Regions from separate parts of the Cellulosimicrobium sp. BMG9.22 genome, predicted to be linked through region 1. Evidence: riboswitches for the same ligand, from Rfam matches in the RefSeq annotation. Region 1 holds a riboswitch; the other holds the start of a gene.

Region 1 (11,396 bases):
CTCTCCCCCGGCGGCGGTCACCGCGGCGAGGGTCGCGTCGAGGTCGTCGGAGAACAGCAGGACGAACGGGCCGCCTCGCGAGACGTCGTTCTTCTCGGCGAGGCGGAGGCCGCCCGCCTCCTCCTTCCCGCCCTCGGCCGGCGTGCGGATGCCGGCGTACTCAGGGCCGTAGGGCACGAACTCCCAGCCGAACACCGCCGCATAGAACGCCTGCGCGGCGGCCAGGTCCGTGACGGGAAGCTCGACGTAGTCGATCGAGTGATGGATGCCGTGCGCGTGGTTTCCCATGACCCGACCCTGCCACGCGCCCCCGACACGGCCCGGGGACATCGCCGCGGGGTCGGACCGAGCGCTCGGACGACCCGTCACCTCCCGACGTCGCCCGTCCCGGCCGTCACCCGCCCGTCCGTTCGGCACTCCGCTGGGCTGTTCGGCACCTTGAGCTGCCGAACCCAGCCCGACCTGCCGAACGGTGCGGGAGGTGCCGAACGGTGCGGGAGGTCCAGGGCGGGACGAAGCCAGGTCGGGGCGGGTCGTGTGCGAAGGGCGTCAGAGCCGCGCTCCAGGAAGCGAGGACGACGGACCAGGGCGACGGCGCGGCAGCCCGGGCACACGACCCGACCCGACCACCCAGCCCGACCACGCGGGCCGTAGACCCGACCCAACCGACCCGACCCGACCGACCCGACCCGACCACGACCGGGCGACGACCCTAGGCTGGGCCCATGCACGCGATCGTGGCCCGCGAGGCGGGTGGCCCTGAGGTCCTGGAGTACACCGAGCTGCCCGACCCGTCGCCGGGACCGGGCGAGCTGCTCGTCCACGCCGCGGTGGCGGGCGTGAACTTCATCGACACCTACAAGCGCTCCGGCGTGTACGCGATGGACTACCCGCACGTCGTCGGCAGCGAGGGGGCCGGGACGGTCGTGGAGGTCGGCGAGGGGGTCGACGAGTTCGCGGGCGGCGACCGGGTCGTGTGGACCGAGGCACCGGGGTCGTACGCGGAGCTCGTCGTCGTCGCGGCCCGCGAGGCGCTCCACGTCCCGGACGCGGTGTCGTTCGAGGACGCGACCGCCGTCGCGCTCCAGGGCCTCACCGCGCACTACCTGTGCACGTCGTCGTACCGCGTGCAGCCGGGCAACCGGGTCCTCGTGCACGCGGGCGCGGGCGGCGTCGGGCTGCTGCTGACCCAGATGCTCGTCGCGCGCGGAGCGCACGTGATCTCGACCGTGTCGACGCCGGAGAAGGCCGAGCTGTCGCGCGCCGCGGGTGCCGAGCACGCGATCCAGTACACGGCGTTCGCGGACCTCACCGCAGAGCTGCCCGAGGTCGTGCGCGGGCTCACGGGGGGCGAGGGCGTCGCCGCGGTGTACGACTCGGTGGGCAAGGACACGTTCGACGCGTCGCTCGCGTCGCTGCACCGGCGGGGCACGCTCGTGCTCTTCGGCGGGTCCTCCGGCCAGGTGCCGCCGTTCGACCCGCAGCGGCTCAACGCCGGTGGCTCGCTCGTCCTCACGCGCCCCAAGCTGGCGGACCACACGGCGACGCGCACCGAGCTCGTCGAGCGCGCGACCGAGGTGCTCGGCGCGGTCGCCGGCGGGACACTGCACGTGCGGGTGGGCGCCACGTTCCCCCTCGCCGACGCAGCCGACGCGCACCGCGCCCTCGAGGGGCGCGCCACGACCGGCAAGGTCCTGCTCCTGCCCGACGGCGGAGCCGCGTGAGCTGGGACTGGGTACCTCCGCGTCCGGGGGAGCGCGACGGGTCCGACGGCGGCCCCTCCCCCGCGCTCCGACGCGCGGTGACCGTGCTCGCCGTCCTGGTCACGGGCGCGTTCGTCGCCTACTACCTGACGATCGGGGTGCGCCAGGGCGAGGACCGCTGCCTCGCCGAGCGGCCCGCGGGCGTCAGCGCGGGACAGGTCGAGTCCCGCTGGCGGTGGTGGCCGCCGGGCACCGAGTGCGTCTACCCGGCCGGGACGACCGGCGAGGACGTCGCGCGAGCCTGAAGCGCGTGGAGGTGGTCGACCGGCCCACGGCCCGTCCCGACCCGGAGCGCGGCGCCGGCCCGGAGCGCGCCCGTGAGCCACTCCTTGGCCTCCCGCGCAGCCTCGTCCCAGCTCTCTCGCTGAGGACGCAGCGCGGCGAGCGCCGCCGAGAGCGAGCACCCGGTGCCGTGCGTGTGCGGCGTGTCGACGCGCTCGCCCTCGAACGTCGTCACGACGGGCGCGGAGCCGCGTCGCGGGGCGACGAGGGCGTCCGGCGAGGTCGCGCCGCGCAGGTGGCCGCCCTTGAGCAGCACGACGACGCCGCTCGCCGTGGCGTACGCGCTCGCCTGCGCGAGCGCGTCGGCCCAGGTCTCGGCGGCGGTCGGGCCCGCACCCCCGGCGGGCGCGGCCAGCACGGCGAGCTCGGGGAGGTTCGGGGTGACGACGTCGGCGCGCGTCGCGAGGTCGCGCACGGCCTGCTCGGCTCCCTCGTCGAGCAGGCGATGACCCGAGGTCGCGACCATGACCGGGTCGAGGACGACCCACGCGCGCGGCGCGCCGACGGCCTCGCGCGCTGCCCCGAGGTCGTCGAGCCACGCGGCGATCGCGCGCGCGTTCTCAGCGTCGGCCACCATCCCGATCTTCACGGCGTCGATCTCGACGTCGTCGGACACGGCGTCGAGCTGCGCGCGCAGGAAGTCCGGGCCGGGCACGTGCACCGACCGCACCCCGTGCGTGTTCTGGGCGACGAGCGCCGTCGTCACGGCCATGCCGTACGCCCCGTGCGCGCAGAACGTCTTGAGGTCCGCCTGGATGCCGGCGCCTCCGGTCGGGTCGGTCCCCGCGACCGACAGCACGCGCGGCCGGGACGGCCGGTGGCCGGCGTCCGGGGCGGCGTCAGGGCCCGGGGCGGGATCGATCCCGGGTGCGGACGAGGAGGAGGGTGCGGACAGGGCGAGCGTCATCGCCGGACATCCCTTCGCTGGTACGAGCCAGAGCAGGTTCGACGGGTCTCATCTCAGCCCCGTCGTGCGGGGCACCCCGTGTCGTCCGTCATGCTAGCGCGCGTCAGCCCTGGTGGATCGCCTCGCCCGCGATCTCGAGCGTGACCTTCTTGCCGACCAGGAACCCGCCGGTCTCGAGCAGCACGTTCCACACGAGCCCGTAGTCCTCGCGGTCGAACTCGCCGGTCGCGTGGAAGCCGAAGATGTCGCGCCCGTAGGGGTCGCGCCGCGCGCCGCCGTACTGCATCGTCAGGTCGACCCGGTGGGTGACGTCGCGGATCGTCAGGAGGCCGCTGACGAGGAAGCGGGCGGGAGCCGCGGACGTCTGCACGCGGTCCGACGCGAGCTGCGCGCGCTCCGGCGAGCGGTTGCGCAGGCGGGCCCACGCGAGGATCTGGTCGTCCTGGCTGCCCTGCCACGTGACCGACGTGCTGCGGAACTCGAGCGTCGGGAAGGTCTCGACGTCGAGGAAGTCGGCGCTGCGCAGGTGGACGTCGCGGTCCTCGTGGTGCGTCGTGAGGCTCGCCGTGTCGATCGTCGCGCTGACGGCGGAGTCCAGCGGGTCCTCGCCGACGAGGACCGTCGCGCTCGCCCGGGTGAACTCGCCGCGCACGGGCGCGACCATCATGTGCTGGCCCTGGAAGCCGACGCGCTTGTGCGCCTCGTCGAGGACATAGGTCCCGGCGTCGGGCACGGTCATGCCGTTCCACTGTCGGACCGGCCGTGTCGTGGTCATCCGTCGCCTCCGGCGTCGTCGTCGAGCCGCGACAGCGGTGTCCGCCCGGTACTGGTCAGGTGTCTCGACTCAGCATTCCCGATACCTAGGTGAACATTCAACTATCCGGAGGGTGACGTTCACGACCCGCGCACCGAGCGGTCCGGGTCACCGGGCGGGGAGCGCTCCGGGCATCGGGTCGTCGTCGCCCCAGCGCGTGACCCGCAGACGGCGCGCGTCCGGTCCCGGCAGGTCGACGCCGTCGCGGGCCGCGGCGTCGGTCGCGGCGCGCAACGACTCCGGCGAGTCGTGCGTGACGCGGACGAAGGCGCCCGAGAACGCGTCGAGCTCGCCCCGGGCGATCGCGACCACCATCTCGACGGTCCGCGCCACCGGCGTCCACTCCGTGCGGTCGGCATGCATGTCCATCGACGCGGTCATGTCGGTCTGCACGACGCCCGGCGCCACATCGAACGTGCGCAGCCCGCGCGCGAACCCGGAGCGGTGCAGGTTCGCGCCGAGGCGCAGGAGCGCGGTCTTGCTCGCGTTGTACGCGCTCGCTCCCTCCATGTCGTGCGACCCGGCCCCGCTGTTGAGGTCCACGACGCGGCCACCGCCGCGCGCGAGCATCCCGGGCACCACGGTCCGGGCGAGCAGGAACGGCCCGCGCACGTTCGTCTCGACGATCGCCCACCACTCGTCGGGGTCGGCCTCCCACAGCGGGACCTCGGCGTCGACGCGGCCCGCGTTGTTCACGAGGAGGTCGACGCTCCCGAGCACCGCCTCCGCCTCGCCGACGGCGGCCTCGACGGCGGACGCGTCCGTCACGTCCGCCGTCACGACGACGGCGCGGCCTCCGCGCTCGTCCCGCGCACCCTGCGCCGCGATCTCGTCGGCGACGTCCGCGAGCTTGTCCGCGTCGCGGGCGAGCAGCGCGACGTCGACGCCCGCCGCGGCGAGACCGACGGCGATCGCGCGGCCGATGCCGCGCGACGCCCCGGTCACCAGCGCGGTCCGGGCGGGCGCGACGGCCTCGACCGCCGGGCCGGTGCCGTCCGTCGCGCCGCTCATGCCCGCAGCTCCGCCCCGACCCGCTCGCGTGCGGCCACGACGGCGCCGTCGCGCACGCGCGCGACGTCGTCGGCGGTCAGCGTCCGGTCCGCGGCCCGCAGGCGCAGCGAGAACGCGAGCGACTTGCGGCCCTCGCCCACCTGCTCGCCCGTGAACACGTCGAACAGCGCGAGGTCCTCGAGCAGGTCGCCGGCACCCTCGGCGACGGCGGCCCGCAACGCCTCGGCGGTGACCGCCGCGTCCACGACGAACGCGAGATCCTCCTTCGCGGCGGGGAACCCGGACACGGGCGTCGCCTGCACGGGCGACTCCTGCGACCCGGCGACGAGCGCCGACAGGTCGACCTCGAACGCGACCGAGCGGGCCGGGAGCCCGAGGTTCTCGAGCACCTTCGGGTGCAGCTCGCCGGCGTGCCCGACGAGAGTCCCGTCCGCGAGCTCGAGGCGGGCGCAGCGCCCGGGGTGGAAGGGGGCGCGCGCCGTGTCCGCGACGACGGTCACCCGGGCACCCACACGCTCGGCGACCAGGCGGGCCGCGGCCAGCGCATCCGTCCAGTCCGCCGCGCGACCCGGCCCCCACCAGCCGGCACGCTCGCGCCGCCCGACGAGGACGCCCGCGACGTGGCGCGGCTGGGCCGGGACGGCGGCAACGATCGCCGCGAGGTCCTCGTCGCTCGGCCGCACGCCGCCCGGCAGCGCCGGGGCGGCGGGTGCGCCGGGGCGCGGGTGCGTGACGAGCCCGACCTCGAAGAGCGCGACGTCCGTCAGGCCGCGGCCGACGTTACGGCGCACGGTCTCCAGCAGCGTGCTGAGCACGTCGGTGCGCATGAGGGGCCGGTCGTCGGCGATCGGGTTGAGCAGGCGCAGCGCACGACGGCGGTCGTCGTCCGCGGGCAGGCGCAGGGCGTCGTGCTCGGTGTCCCCGACGAACGGGTAGCTGAGCGTCTCGACGAAGCCGTCCTCGGCGAGCGCCCGCGCGACCGAGCGACGCACGCGCTGCTCACGGGTCAGCCCGCGACCGCCCGGCGCGGCCGGGAGGACCGACGGGATCTCGTCGTAGCCGACGAGGCGCGCGACCTCCTCGACCAGCTCGGCGGGCTCGGTGAGGTCGGGACGCCACGACGGCGGGGTCACGACGAGCGAGTCCGCCGCATCTGGGCCGTCGACCGCCCGCTCGACGGTGCAGCCGATCGCACCGAGCGCGCCCACGACCTGCTCGAGGGTGTACGGCACGCCGACGAGGCGCTCCGCCTCCCCGACCGGGAGCCGGATCGACGACGGCGCGGGGACGCGGTCGAGGTCGCTCACCGCCGGGTCGGCGGTCCCTCCCCCGAGCTCGACGAGCAGGTCGACCACGCGCTGCGCGGCGACCGCGGGCAGCCGCGGGTCGACGCCGCGCTCGAACCGCTTCGCGGCCTCGCTCGACAGCTTGTGGCGCCGGGAGGTGCGTGCGACCGACACCGGGTCGAAGTGCGCAGCCTCGACGAGCACCGCGGTCGTCGTCGGACCGACCTCCGAGGACGCGCCGCCCATGACGCCCGCGAGGCCGAGCACGCGCGACCCGCGCTCCCCCTCGGGGCTGTCCGTGATGAGCAGGTCCTCGGGGTCGAGCGCGCGGTCGGCGTCGTCGAGCGTCACGAGGCGCTCGCCCGGCGTGGCTCGGCGCACGACGATCGGACCGGCGACCTGGTCGAGGTCGTACGCGTGCAGCGGCTGCCCGAGGTCGAGCATCACGTAGTTCGTCACGTCGACCGCGAGCGAGATCGGCCGCATGCCCGACGCGGTGAGCCGGCGCTGCATCCATGCGGGCGTCTGCGCCCCCGGGTCGATCCCCCGCACGACGCGCGTGACGAACCGGTCGCACCCGAGAGTCCCGTGGATCGGCGCGTCGTCGTCGACCTCCACGGGGAAGCCGTCAGGCGTGGCCGCGGGCGTCGGCGTGGGCAGCGACGCGGGCAGGCCCGGGTCGGTGAAGCGGGCCCCCGTCGAGTGCGAGAACTCGCGCGCGACGCCGCGGTAGGAGAACGCGTAGCCGCGGTCGGGCGTGACGTTGATCTCGAGCACCTCGTCGCCGAGGCCCAGGAGCGCGATCGCGTCCTGGCCCGGCGTGAGGTCCTCGGCCGCGTAGCCGAGGCGCGGCAGCACGATGATGCCGTCGTGGTCCTCGCCGAGGCCCAGCTCGCGCTGCGAGCAGATCATGCCGTCGGACACGTGCCCGTACGTCTTGCGGCTCGCGATGGGGAACGGTCCGGGCAGGACGGAGCCCGGCAGCGCGACGACGACGAGGTCTCCGGGGCCAAAGTTGTGCGCGCCGCACACGATGCCCCGCGCACCGCCCGCCGGCATGTCGGCGGGGTCGACGCCCTGGATCTCGGCGACGTTGTGCTCCTGGCCGACGTCGACCAGGCACCAGTTGATCGTCTTGCCGTTCTTCTGCGGCTCGGGCGACATCTCCAGGACGCGGCCGACGACGAGGGGTCCCGTCACGGCCGCGCCGTGGATCGCCTCCTCCTCGAGGCCCACGCGCACGAGGTCCGCAGCGAGCCGCTCGGCCGTGAGGCCCTCCGGCAGCTCGACGTGGTCGCCGAGCCAGTCGATGGCGACGTACGGCATCAGATCTCCGTTCCGAACTGGGCGGAGAAGCGCGCGTCGCCCTCCACCATGTCGTGCATGTCCGCGATCCCGTGGCGCAGCATGAGCGTGCGCTCGATGCCCATGCCGAAGGCGAAGCCCGAGTACACCTCGGGGTCCACCCCGACGGCGCGCAGCACGTTCGGGTTGACCATCCCGCAGCCGCCCCACTCGATCCAGCCCGGCCCGCCCTTCTTCTGCGGGAACCACAGGTCCATCTCGGCGCTCGGCTCGGTGAACGGGAAGTAGCTCGGGCGCAGTCGCGTGCGCGCCTCGGGCCCGAACATGGCGCGCGCGAACGCGTCGAGCGTCCCGAGCAGGTTCGCCATCGTCAGGCCCTTGTCGACCGCGAGGCCCTCGACCTGGTGGAAGACGGGCGTGTGCGTCGCGTCGAGCGCGTCCGTGCGGAACGTCTTGCCCGGGCACGCGACGTAGAGCGGCACGCCGCGCTCGAGGAGCGAGCGCGCCTGGACCGGGGACGTGTGCGTGCGCAGCACGAGGTTCGACGGCACCGCCGTGCCGTCGTCGCCGTCGGTGCCGTCGGGCCCCGCGACGTAGAACGTGTCCTGCATCTGCCGCGCGGGGTGGTCGACGCCGAAGTTCAGGGCGTCGAAGTTGAACCACTCCGTCTCGACCTCGGGTCCGTCGGCGATCTCCCAGCCGAGGCCGACGAAGAAGTCGGCGACGCGCTCCTGGAGCGTCTCCAGCGGGTGGCGCGCCCCGGACGGCGTGCGCCGCACGGGCAGGGTGACGTCCACGGCCTCCTCGACGAGGACGCGCTCGTCGCGCTCCGTCTCGAGCTCGGCCTGGCGCGCGGCGAGCGCCTGGTTCACGCGCCCGCGCAGCGGGCCGAGGAGCTTGCCCGCCGTCTTCTTGTCCTCCGGAGCGAGCGAGCCGATCTGCCGGTTCGCGAGCGCCAGCGGGCTGCGGTCGCCCGTGTGCTCCGTGCGCACGAGCTTGAGCGCGTCGAGGTCACCGGCCGCCGCGATCGCGGCGAGGGCGGCGTCGAGCGTGCGCTGCAGCGCGTCGGCGTCGAGCGGAGAAGGGGCGGAGAGGGTGTCCGGGTCGTCGGACCCGCGCGGGGCGGGGGCGACCTCGGCGTCAGGGCTGGACATGCGTGCCTTCCTGGCGAGGGCTGGACTGGAGCCTGCGGCGGTGTGGCCCCGCGGGATGCGTCACGCGGGGCGGACGCGCGAGGCGCGCACGGGTGCGCGCGTCGGCGTCATTCTAGGGCGCCCGTCCGGGGCCGGTCCGTCCCGCCGCCGGCGGGAGGGGTGCACGCGTCAGTCGCGCGGGCCCGTGACGGGCCCGGGAAATCGACGATCGTCTCGCGTGCGCACCGGGCCATCCTCGCACACGGGGACCGGACGGGCCATGGAGTTCGTCGGGCACCGTCGTCAGCCGGGAGGCGCCGTCCCGGCGAGCGGCACGGACGCGACGGTGCGGTGCACGGGGCGCCCCGAGGCGTCCGACAGGTCGGATTCGACCAGGTGCAGCTCCGCTGCGGTCCAGGCGGGCCCGGAGTAGACGGCGAGCGCCGCGGCCGGCGCGGCCAGAGGGTCGCCCGCCGTCGGGTCGGGCGCGCCGCGGCCGTGGCTGCGGGCCCGGGCGGTGGCTCGGCGCTGCGCCTGCCGGGCGCCGGCCGCCGCACGGGCGACCGTGAGGTGCGCGCGCTGGCGCGGACGGCGGTCGAGGCGCACACCCGCCTCTCCCGCCGCCGCGGCCACGGAAGCGTTGAGGTCGCGCAGCGCGTCGGCGCCCTCTCCCCCGACGCCGACCCACAGCACGCGCCGGTCGAAGACCCCCGCCCCCTGCAGGCGCAGCGACAGAGGCGCGACCTCCGCCGCCTCCGGCTCGAGTGCGGCGGCGAGGTCGGGGACGGCGCCCTCGGGGACGTCGCCGAAGAACGAGACGGTCAGGTGCCACAGCTCGGGCGGCGTCCAGCGCACGAGCGGCCCGCCGTCGGACCGGCGTGCCTCGAGCGCGTGCGCGCTCGCGAGGGCGAGCGCGAGGTGGTCGAGCGCTGCACGGTCGGGGTACAGCGCGGCGAACAGCCTCATGCGCTCCTCCCCCGTGGACCGACCGGACGGTGCGCGCGGCTCGACGCGTAGAGGCACACCGTGGCGGCCGTCGCGAGGTTGAGCGACTCCGCCCGGCCTCGGATCGGGACGCGCACGACGGCATCGGCGAGGGCACGGTCCGCCTCCGGCAGGCCCCAGGCCTCGTTCCCGAAGACCCACGCGGTGGGGCGGGCGAGGTCCGTCGTTCCCTCTGCCAGGTCCGCGGCCGGCGCGTCGGCAGGGGTGCTCGCGACGTCGAGGAGGTCGTCGAGGTCGAGGTCTCCGGCGCCGTCGGCCGCGAGGACGAGCAGGCCCGCGGTGCGCAGCGCGTCGACGGCCTCGGCGAGACCCACGCCGGTGATCACCGGGAGGTGGAACAACGACCCGGCGGTCGACCGCACGACCTTGGGGTTGTGCACGTCGACGCTCTCGCCCGCGAGCACGACGGCGTCCGCGCCCGCCGCGTCGGCGGCCCGGATCACGGTGCCCGCGTTGCCCGGGTCGCGGACCGTCGCGAGGACCGCGACGAGCGCCGGGCGGTCACGACCGGGCGCCGCGAGCGAGCGGAGGACGTCCTCCAGAGAAGGGGTCTCGACCCGGACGACGGCCAGCACGCCCTGCGCGTCGTCGCTCATCGCCGAGAGCACCTCCGCCGTCGCGACGTGGAGGTGCAGCCCGGCCGCGCGGGCGTCGGCGACGATCTCCGGGTGACGCGCGCACGCCGCCGGCGTCACGTAGACGTCGCGGACCCGGGCGGGTGCATGGCGCACCGCCTCGCGCACGCCCTGCGGCCCCTCGACGAGGAGCCGGCCGTGGCGCGAACGCGCCGAACGCCCGGACAGTGCCCGGACCGCCTTGACCCGGTCGCTGCGAGGGTTCGTCAGCGTGGGTTCGAGCGGGCCGGGCGCCGTCCGGGCGTCCGTTGCGTCGTGGGCGCTGGTCAGGCTGCGACCTTCGGCGCGTTGACGTCCGCGGGGAGAGCGTCCTTCGCGACCTGGACGAGGGCGTTGAACGCCGCCACGTCGTTGACCGCGAGCTCGGCGAGCAGGCGACGGTCGACCTCGACACCCGCGGCCTTGAGGCCCTGGATGAGGCGGTTGTACGTCATGCCCTGTGCGCGCGACGCAGCGTTGATGCGCTGGATCCACAGCTTGCGGAAGTCTCCCTTGCGCGCCTTGCGGTCACGGTAGGAGTAGACGAGGGAGTGGGTGACCTGCTCCTTCGCCTTGCGGTAGAGGCGCGAGCGCTGGCCGCGGTAGCCCGCTGCGCGCTCGAGGGTCGTACGGCGCTTCTTCTGGGCGTTGACCGCCCGCTTCACGCGTGCCACGTGATGCTCCTTGCAGTTCGGGGCTCAGGGGTGAGCCGGTCGGTGACGGGTCCCGTCACCGCGCCGGATCACTTGCCGAGCAGCTTCTTGATGGTCTTGACGTCGGCGGGCGAGACCACCTGGTCCGAGGCGAGGCGACGCTTGCGCTTGGTCGACTTGTGCTCGAGGTAGTGGCGGGCGTTGGTCTGCTCACGCATGACCTTGCCGGTACCCGTGATGCGGAAGCGCTTCTTGGCACCCGAGTGCGTCTTGTTCTTCGGCATGTCTGCCGTCTCTCCTTGTGTCCGGTCAGCCACCTCGCGGTGGCCGACGTGCTCGGGTCCGGGCCGGTGGGCCCGGACCCCGATCAAGTTCGTGCGGCCGTCAGCCGGCCTTGCCGCGCGGCGCGGGCTTCGGCGTGGGGCGCGGGACCCCCGGCTTGGGGACGGCAGGCTTGGGCGTCGCAGGCTTCGCCGAGTCGGACGTCGCGGGCCTGGGCGCCGCGGCCGGTGCGGGCGGGCGAGGCGCTGCAGGCTTCGAGTCCGCAGCCGACCGTGTCGACGGACGTGGACGCGACGACGGAGCGGGCGCGGCCTTGGGCGCCGGGGCGGCCTTGGGCTCAG
Region 2 (5,891 bases), on a different contig from region 1:
CTCGGGGTCGCTGTGCCCCGCGAGGGCGGTGAGGAACCGCTGGCGCTCGTCGCGCACGACGAGGCGCACGCCGGTGGCGGCGACGAAGTCGCGCTCGACCTGCTCGGCCTCGCCCGCGCGAAGGAGCCCGTGGTCGACGAACACGCAGGTGAGCTGGTCGCCGACGGCCTTCTGCACGAGCGCCGCGGCGACGGACGAGTCGACGCCGCCGGACAGCCCGCAGATGACGCGCGCGTCGCCGACCTGAGCGCGGATCGCCGCGACCTGGTCGGCGATGACGTTGCCGGGCGTCCAGTCGGGGGCCAGCCCGGCGCCGTCGTACAGGAAGTGCTCCAGCACGGTCTGGCCGTGCGCGGAGTGCTTGACCTCGGGGTGCCACTGCACGCCGAACAGGCGGCGCGCGCGGTCCTCGAACGCCGCGACCGGGGAGCCCGACGACGTCGCGAGGACCTCGAAGCCCTCGGGTGCGCGGTGCACCGCGTCGCCGTGGCTCATCCACGTGGTCTGGTTCTCGGGCGTCTCCGCGAGAAGGACCCCGGCCGAGCACACCTCGACCTCGGTGCCGCCGTACTCGCGCAGCCCGGTCTGGGCGACCTCGCCGCCGAGCGCCTTGGCCATCGCCTGGAAGCCGTAGCAGATGCCCATGACCGGAACGCCGGCCTCGAAGAGCGCCGGGTCCACGAAGGGGGCTCCGGTCGCGTACACGGACGACGGCCCGCCGGACAGGATGATGGCGGCCGGGTCCTTCGCGAGCATCTGCTCGACCGTGAAGGTGTGCGGCACGATCTCGGAGTACACCTTCGCCTCGCGCACGCGGCGCGCGATGAGCTGCGCGTACTGCGCGCCGAAGTCGACGACGAGCACGGGCCGAGGCGTGGGGACGGTCGTGGCGGGCGCGGGCGACGCGGCGGCGTCTGGAGCGGAGGTCACCCACCGATTCTAGGTGCCCGCGGGGCGCGCTCCGTCAGCCGTCCTCGAACGACAGCTCGACGCGACGGTTCTGCGCCCGGCCGGCCGGGTTGTCGTTCCCGCCGATGGTGTTCTCCGCGACCGGCATCCTGCTGCCGTGGCCCTCGACCGTCAGGGTCAGGTCCGGTCGCTCGGCGCGCAGCACCGTCGCGACGGACTCTGCCCGCGCGGCGGACAGCTCGTCGTTGCGCTCGTCGGTCCCCATCGAGTCGGTGTGCCCGTCGACGGCGACCGCGCTGCCCTGCGGGATCTGGTCGAGGAGCTGCGCGAGGGCGGCCGCGGCCTCTGGCGAGAGCTCGGACCGGTCGAACGCGAAGAGCAGGTCGGCCGTGAGCACGACCACCGTCTCCCCGTCGTCCTCGCGCGTCGTCTCGAGGCCCGTCGTCGCGTCGTCGACGTCGAGCGGGAACGTCGAGTCGTCGACGCTCAGCGGGTGGACCGCGTCCTCGCGCATGGCGTCGGTGACCGCCTCCGCGAGGATCGCGTCGCGCTCGTCCGCGAGCTGCTGCTCGACCTCCGCGACGAGCTCGTCGTGGCGGGCGGAGGCGTCGTCCGACGCGGCGGGTGCCGCGGTCGCCGGCGAGGCGACCGCGACGGCCGGCCCGGCCACGAGCGCACCGGCCGCGAGGACGGCGCCGACGACGCGACGCACCGGGCTACGGTTCGACGTCACTCGACACCGTCGAGGTACGAGATCTCCGCGGCCGTGAAGGCGGGCAGCCCCTGGCCAGGCAGGACGTCGATCGTCGCGGGCGAGCCCTCGGGCGCCGGTAGCTGGGCCCACGCCTCGATCGTCGCGTGGTTGACGAACCCGCCGAAGGGGTACCGCGGCGACCCGACGATGTGATAGCTGCACTGCTGCGGGTCGGGCGAGCCGCCCTTCCACGATCCCTCGGTGCAGAACGGCCGGTACTGGACGAGGCCCACGGGGTCCGTCGCGGTGAGGACCCAGTCGATGCCGAGGTCCGTGTGGCTCGCGGACGCGTCGTCGGGCTGGGCGTCGCTGTCCCAGCGCAGCGCCCAGCGCACCGTCAGCACCTCGTCCTGCACCTCGACGGAGCGGAGCGTCGTCGTGAGCGTCCCACCGAGCGAGCCGCTCGGGGCGTCGACGGTCTGCTCGGCCATGACGGCGTCGCCGACGCGCGCGGAACCGACCTCGGCGGCTCCGTCATCGGCCGGCGCACCGACGCCGGTCTCCGCGGCGCCGGTCGCGGGCGGGTCGGCGTCGTCCCCGGACCCGCCGAGGAGCCCGCAGCCCGACAGCGCGAGAGCGACGACGACGGTCAGGGCGGCGAGCGTCGAGCGAGTGCGGTTCATGATCCCCCGAGTCGAACGGTCCACCGCCGCCCGACGACCGGGCGGCGGCCCGCCGTCGACCCTGCCATACCGGACAGCACGGGCGGAACCCGCCGGAGGTGGGCAGAAGTCCCCATCCGGCGCCTCGTCGGGCGCGTTGCGTCCCTGGTCAGGCGCCGACGACCCGGGCGCGCAGGTCGCGCGCGGCACTCTCGGGATCGGGAGCCTGGGTGATGGCCCGCACGACGACGACGCGCGTCGCCCCGGCGTCGAGCACCGCGTCGAGCCGGCCGGCGTCGATCCCGCCGATCGCGAACCACGGCGTCGCCGGGCGGGTCGTAGCGACGTCGCGCAGCAAGTCGAGCCCGACGGCGGAGCGGCCGGGCTTGGTCGGCGTCGCCCACAGCGGCCCGACGCAGAAGTAGTCGACGTCGGGGTCCGCCTCCGCCGCGGCGGCCTGCGCCGCGGAGTGCGTCGACCGGCCCAGCACGGGCCCCGGACCGAGGAGGGAGCGCACGGCCGGCACGGGCAGGTCGCCCTGGCCCATGTGGACCGCGGGGGCTCCGGTGAGCGCCGCGACGTCCGCGCGGTCGTTGACCGCCCAGAGCGCGCCGTGCTCCGTCGCGACCCGGGCGACGACCGCCTGGAGCTCGAGCTCGCGCGCGACGTCGAGCGTCTTGTCCCGCAGCTGGACGACGTCGACACCCCCCGCGAGCGCCGCGTGGAGGAAGTCCTCCAGGTCGCCGCGCTCCTCGCGTGCGTCGGTGCACAGGTACAGGCGTGCGTCGGCGAGGCGGGCGCGTGGGCCGGCTCCTGCGCCCGGAGTCGGCGCGGCGGACGTGGCGAAGGTCTCGGTGCTCACCCGCCGGAGCCTAGCCGCGGCCCACCCGGTGCAGGCGGTACTGTGGCCGACAGCACGGGAGCCCGCACGGGCTGAGAGGGCGTAGGAGCCGACCGTCGAACCTGATCTGGGTCATGCCAGCGAAGGGAGCGCACATGCACCCCCCTGTTCGCCCGCGGTCCGTGGGCGCCTCTGCTGTGGCGCCCGACGGCGCGCGCGACGTGGTCGTCGTCGGCGGCGGGATCGTGGGGCTCGCCGTCGCGTGGCGCGCGGCGCGCGCAGGGCTGGCCGTCACCGTGCTGGACCCCTCACCCGGGGACGGCGCCACGCACGCCGCCGCGGGGATGCTCGCCCCCGTGACCGAGGCCGACTTCGGCGAGGACGACGCGCTGCGCCTCCACGTCGCGGGTGCGGCGGCGTGGCCCGGCTTCGCGGCCGACCTCGAGAGGGCGACCGGGCCCGGCGTCGGTCTTCGTGCCGCCGGGACGCTCACGCTCGCGTATGACGCGGACGACCTGGCGCTGCTGCGCCGCGTCCTCGCGCTGCACGCGGACCTCGGCCTCGCGTCGCGCGAGATCTCCGTCGCCGACGCCCGGCGCCGTGAGCCGTTCCTCGGCCCGCGCGTGGCAGGTGCCGCGTGGGCCCCAGGGGACCACGCGGTCGACCCGCGCGCGACGCACGCCGCGCTCCTCGCGGCGCTCGGTGCCGGGACCCCGATGCCCGGCACCGCCGTCGTGCGCGTCGCGGCGACCCGGCTGACGCTCGACGCCACCGGGCGCGTCACGGGCGTGCACGACGACGCGGGCCGGCTCCACCGTGCGGGTGCGGTCGTCCTCGCCGCGGGCTGGCAGTCCGGCGCGCTGGTCGCGGACGTGCCGGGCGTCGTCGTGCCGACGCGCCCCGTGAAGGGCCAGACGCTGCGTCTCGACGCCGGGCCGGACCTCGCGCTCGAGCACGTCGTGCGGGGCGTCGTGCAGGGTCGGCCGGTCTACGTCGTGCCGCGCGACCCCGTGCCGGACGGTCCGCGCGCGGGCCACCGGGAGGTCGTCGTCGGCGCGACCACGGAGGAGAACCCCGACGACCGGCGCGCGACGGCGGGCGGTGTCTTCGCACTGCTCCGGGACGCGCGCGCCCTGCTGCCCGGGATCGACGAGGCGGCGCTCGTCGACGTCACGCCGCGCGCGCGGCCCGCGACCCCGGACAACCTGCCGCTCGTCGGCCCGACCGCGGTCCCCGGCCTGCACCTCGCGACCGGCCACGGCCGCAACGGCATCCTGCTCGCCCCGCTCACCGCCGACGCCGTCGTCGCGGGGCTCGTCGGGACCGCGCTCCCGCCCGACGTCGCGGCCGCGGTCGCCATCGCGCGCACCGACCGTTTCCCCGCCGAACCCGCGGTTGTTCCCCGATCCGCGCCCGAGTCCGGGTGCAACCCCGGGTTCGGCACCGTCCCGACGGCGCACCAGCCCATCACGACACCGAGGTGAGAACCGTGAACCCCGTACCGACCGTCGAGGTCACCGTGAACGGCGAGCCGCGCTGGCTCGCCCCCGGCACCGGCCTCGAGGAGCTCGTCGCCACGCTCGTGCCGCAGTACGTCGCCGACGGGACACCGCAGGGCGTCGCCGTGGCCGTGGACGACGCCGTCGTGCCGCGCGGCGCGTGGGCGACCACGGTCGTCGCCTCCGGAGACCGTATCGAGATCGTCACCGCCGTCCAGGGCGGCTGAGGAGGAACCGTGACCACGACCGACATCTCCCCTGGCTCCCCCGGTGCCGCGAGCAGCCCGTCGCTGGGCGACGACCCGCTCGTCGTCGCCGAGACGACCGTCGGCTCGCGCCTCGTCATGGGCACGGGCGGCGCCGCGAACCTGCTCACGCTCGAGGATGCGCTCGTCGCGTCCGGGACCGCACTGACGACCGTGGCGATGCGCCGCGTCGCGGTCCGTGCGGGCGGCGAGGCGAGCCCGGACGCCGGGATCTGGGCTCTCCTCTCGCGCCTCGGCATCCGCGCGCTGCCCAACACCGCCGGGTGCTTCTCGGTGCGCGAGGCCGTGCTCACCGCGCACCTCGCGCGCGAGGCGTGCGGCACCGAGTGGGTCAAGCTCGAGGTGATCGCGGACGACGTGACGCTCCTGCCCGACCCGATCGGCCTCGTCGAGGCGGCCGAGCAGCTCGTGCGGGACGGGTTCGTCGTGCTGCCCTACACCAATGACGACCCGATCCTCGCGCGCCGGCTCGAGGACGTCGGGTGCGCTGCGGTCATGCCGCTCGGCGCGCCCATCGGGTCCGGGCTCGGCATCCTCAACCCGCGCAACATCGAGGCGATCGCGGCCGCCGCACGGGTGCCCGTGATCCTCGACGCGGGGATCGGTACCGCGTCCGACGCCGCGCTCGCCATGGAGCTCGGGTGCGACGGTGTCCTCCTCGCGACCGCCGTCACGCGCGCCGCCGACCCGGTGCGCATGGCGCACGCGATGCGCCTGGCCGTCGAGTCGGGGCGCCTCGCCGCGGGTGCGGGGCGCATCCCCCGCCGCGAGGGCGCCCTCGCGAGCTCGCCCCCGGAGGGCCGCCTCGACCTCGCCCTCTGACACGCCGACGGCATGTCCCGTCTCGTGGTCAGGTCCGCTTGTGGGGCGACGTCGGTGCTCGGGCTGGTTCGGGCATGCTGTGGTCGGGTCCGCGTGCGGGACGGCGTCGGTGCTCGGGCTGGCCGCGCCGTCACCCCGGCCTGTCGGGCGCGGGTCTGAGGAGCGCGGCCTTGACGCCCTTCGCATCCGACGCCGCCC

Evidence for each region. Region 1 has a riboswitch for thiamine pyrophosphate ahead of thiD (bifunctional hydroxymethylpyrimidine kinase/phosphomethylpyrimidine kinase). Riboswitches for the same ligand answer to the same signal wherever they lie in the genome.
Region 2: another riboswitch for thiamine pyrophosphate. It lies ahead of thiO (glycine oxidase ThiO); the one in region 1 lies ahead of thiD (bifunctional hydroxymethylpyrimidine kinase/phosphomethylpyrimidine kinase).

The regions. Positions count from the first base shown of each region.
Region 1 is NZ_JBZGBY010000017.1:78,998-90,393, reverse strand. Features, by position in the region: gene AC4H2H_RS12810 (VOC family protein) at 1-288, opposite strand, end outside; gene AC4H2H_RS12805 (quinone oxidoreductase family protein) at 726-1,724, shown strand; gene AC4H2H_RS12800 (hypothetical protein) at 1,721-2,008, shown strand; gene thiD (bifunctional hydroxymethylpyrimidine kinase/phosphomethylpyrimidine kinase) at 1,966-2,952, opposite strand; TPP riboswitch at 2,945-3,041, opposite strand; gene AC4H2H_RS12790 (YceI family protein) at 3,056-3,727, opposite strand; gene AC4H2H_RS12785 (SDR family oxidoreductase) at 3,875-4,777, opposite strand; gene pheT (phenylalanine--tRNA ligase subunit beta) at 4,774-7,389, opposite strand; gene pheS (phenylalanine--tRNA ligase subunit alpha) at 7,389-8,522, opposite strand; gene thpR (RNA 2',3'-cyclic phosphodiesterase) at 8,805-9,467, opposite strand; gene AC4H2H_RS12765 (TrmH family RNA methyltransferase) at 9,464-10,351, opposite strand; gene rplT (50S ribosomal protein L20) at 10,408-10,794, opposite strand; gene rpmI (50S ribosomal protein L35) at 10,863-11,057, opposite strand; gene infC (translation initiation factor IF-3) at 11,158-11,396, opposite strand, start outside.
Region 2 is NZ_JBZGBY010000058.1:735-6,625, forward strand. Features, by position in the region: gene guaA (glutamine-hydrolyzing GMP synthase) at 1-930, opposite strand, end outside; gene AC4H2H_RS19565 (OmpA family protein) at 965-1,621, opposite strand; gene AC4H2H_RS19570 (hypothetical protein) at 1,639-2,286, opposite strand; gene thiE (thiamine phosphate synthase) at 2,435-3,127, opposite strand; TPP riboswitch at 3,180-3,257, shown strand; gene thiO (glycine oxidase ThiO) at 3,262-4,590, shown strand; gene thiS (sulfur carrier protein ThiS) at 4,596-4,832, shown strand; gene AC4H2H_RS19590 (thiazole synthase) at 4,896-5,693, shown strand.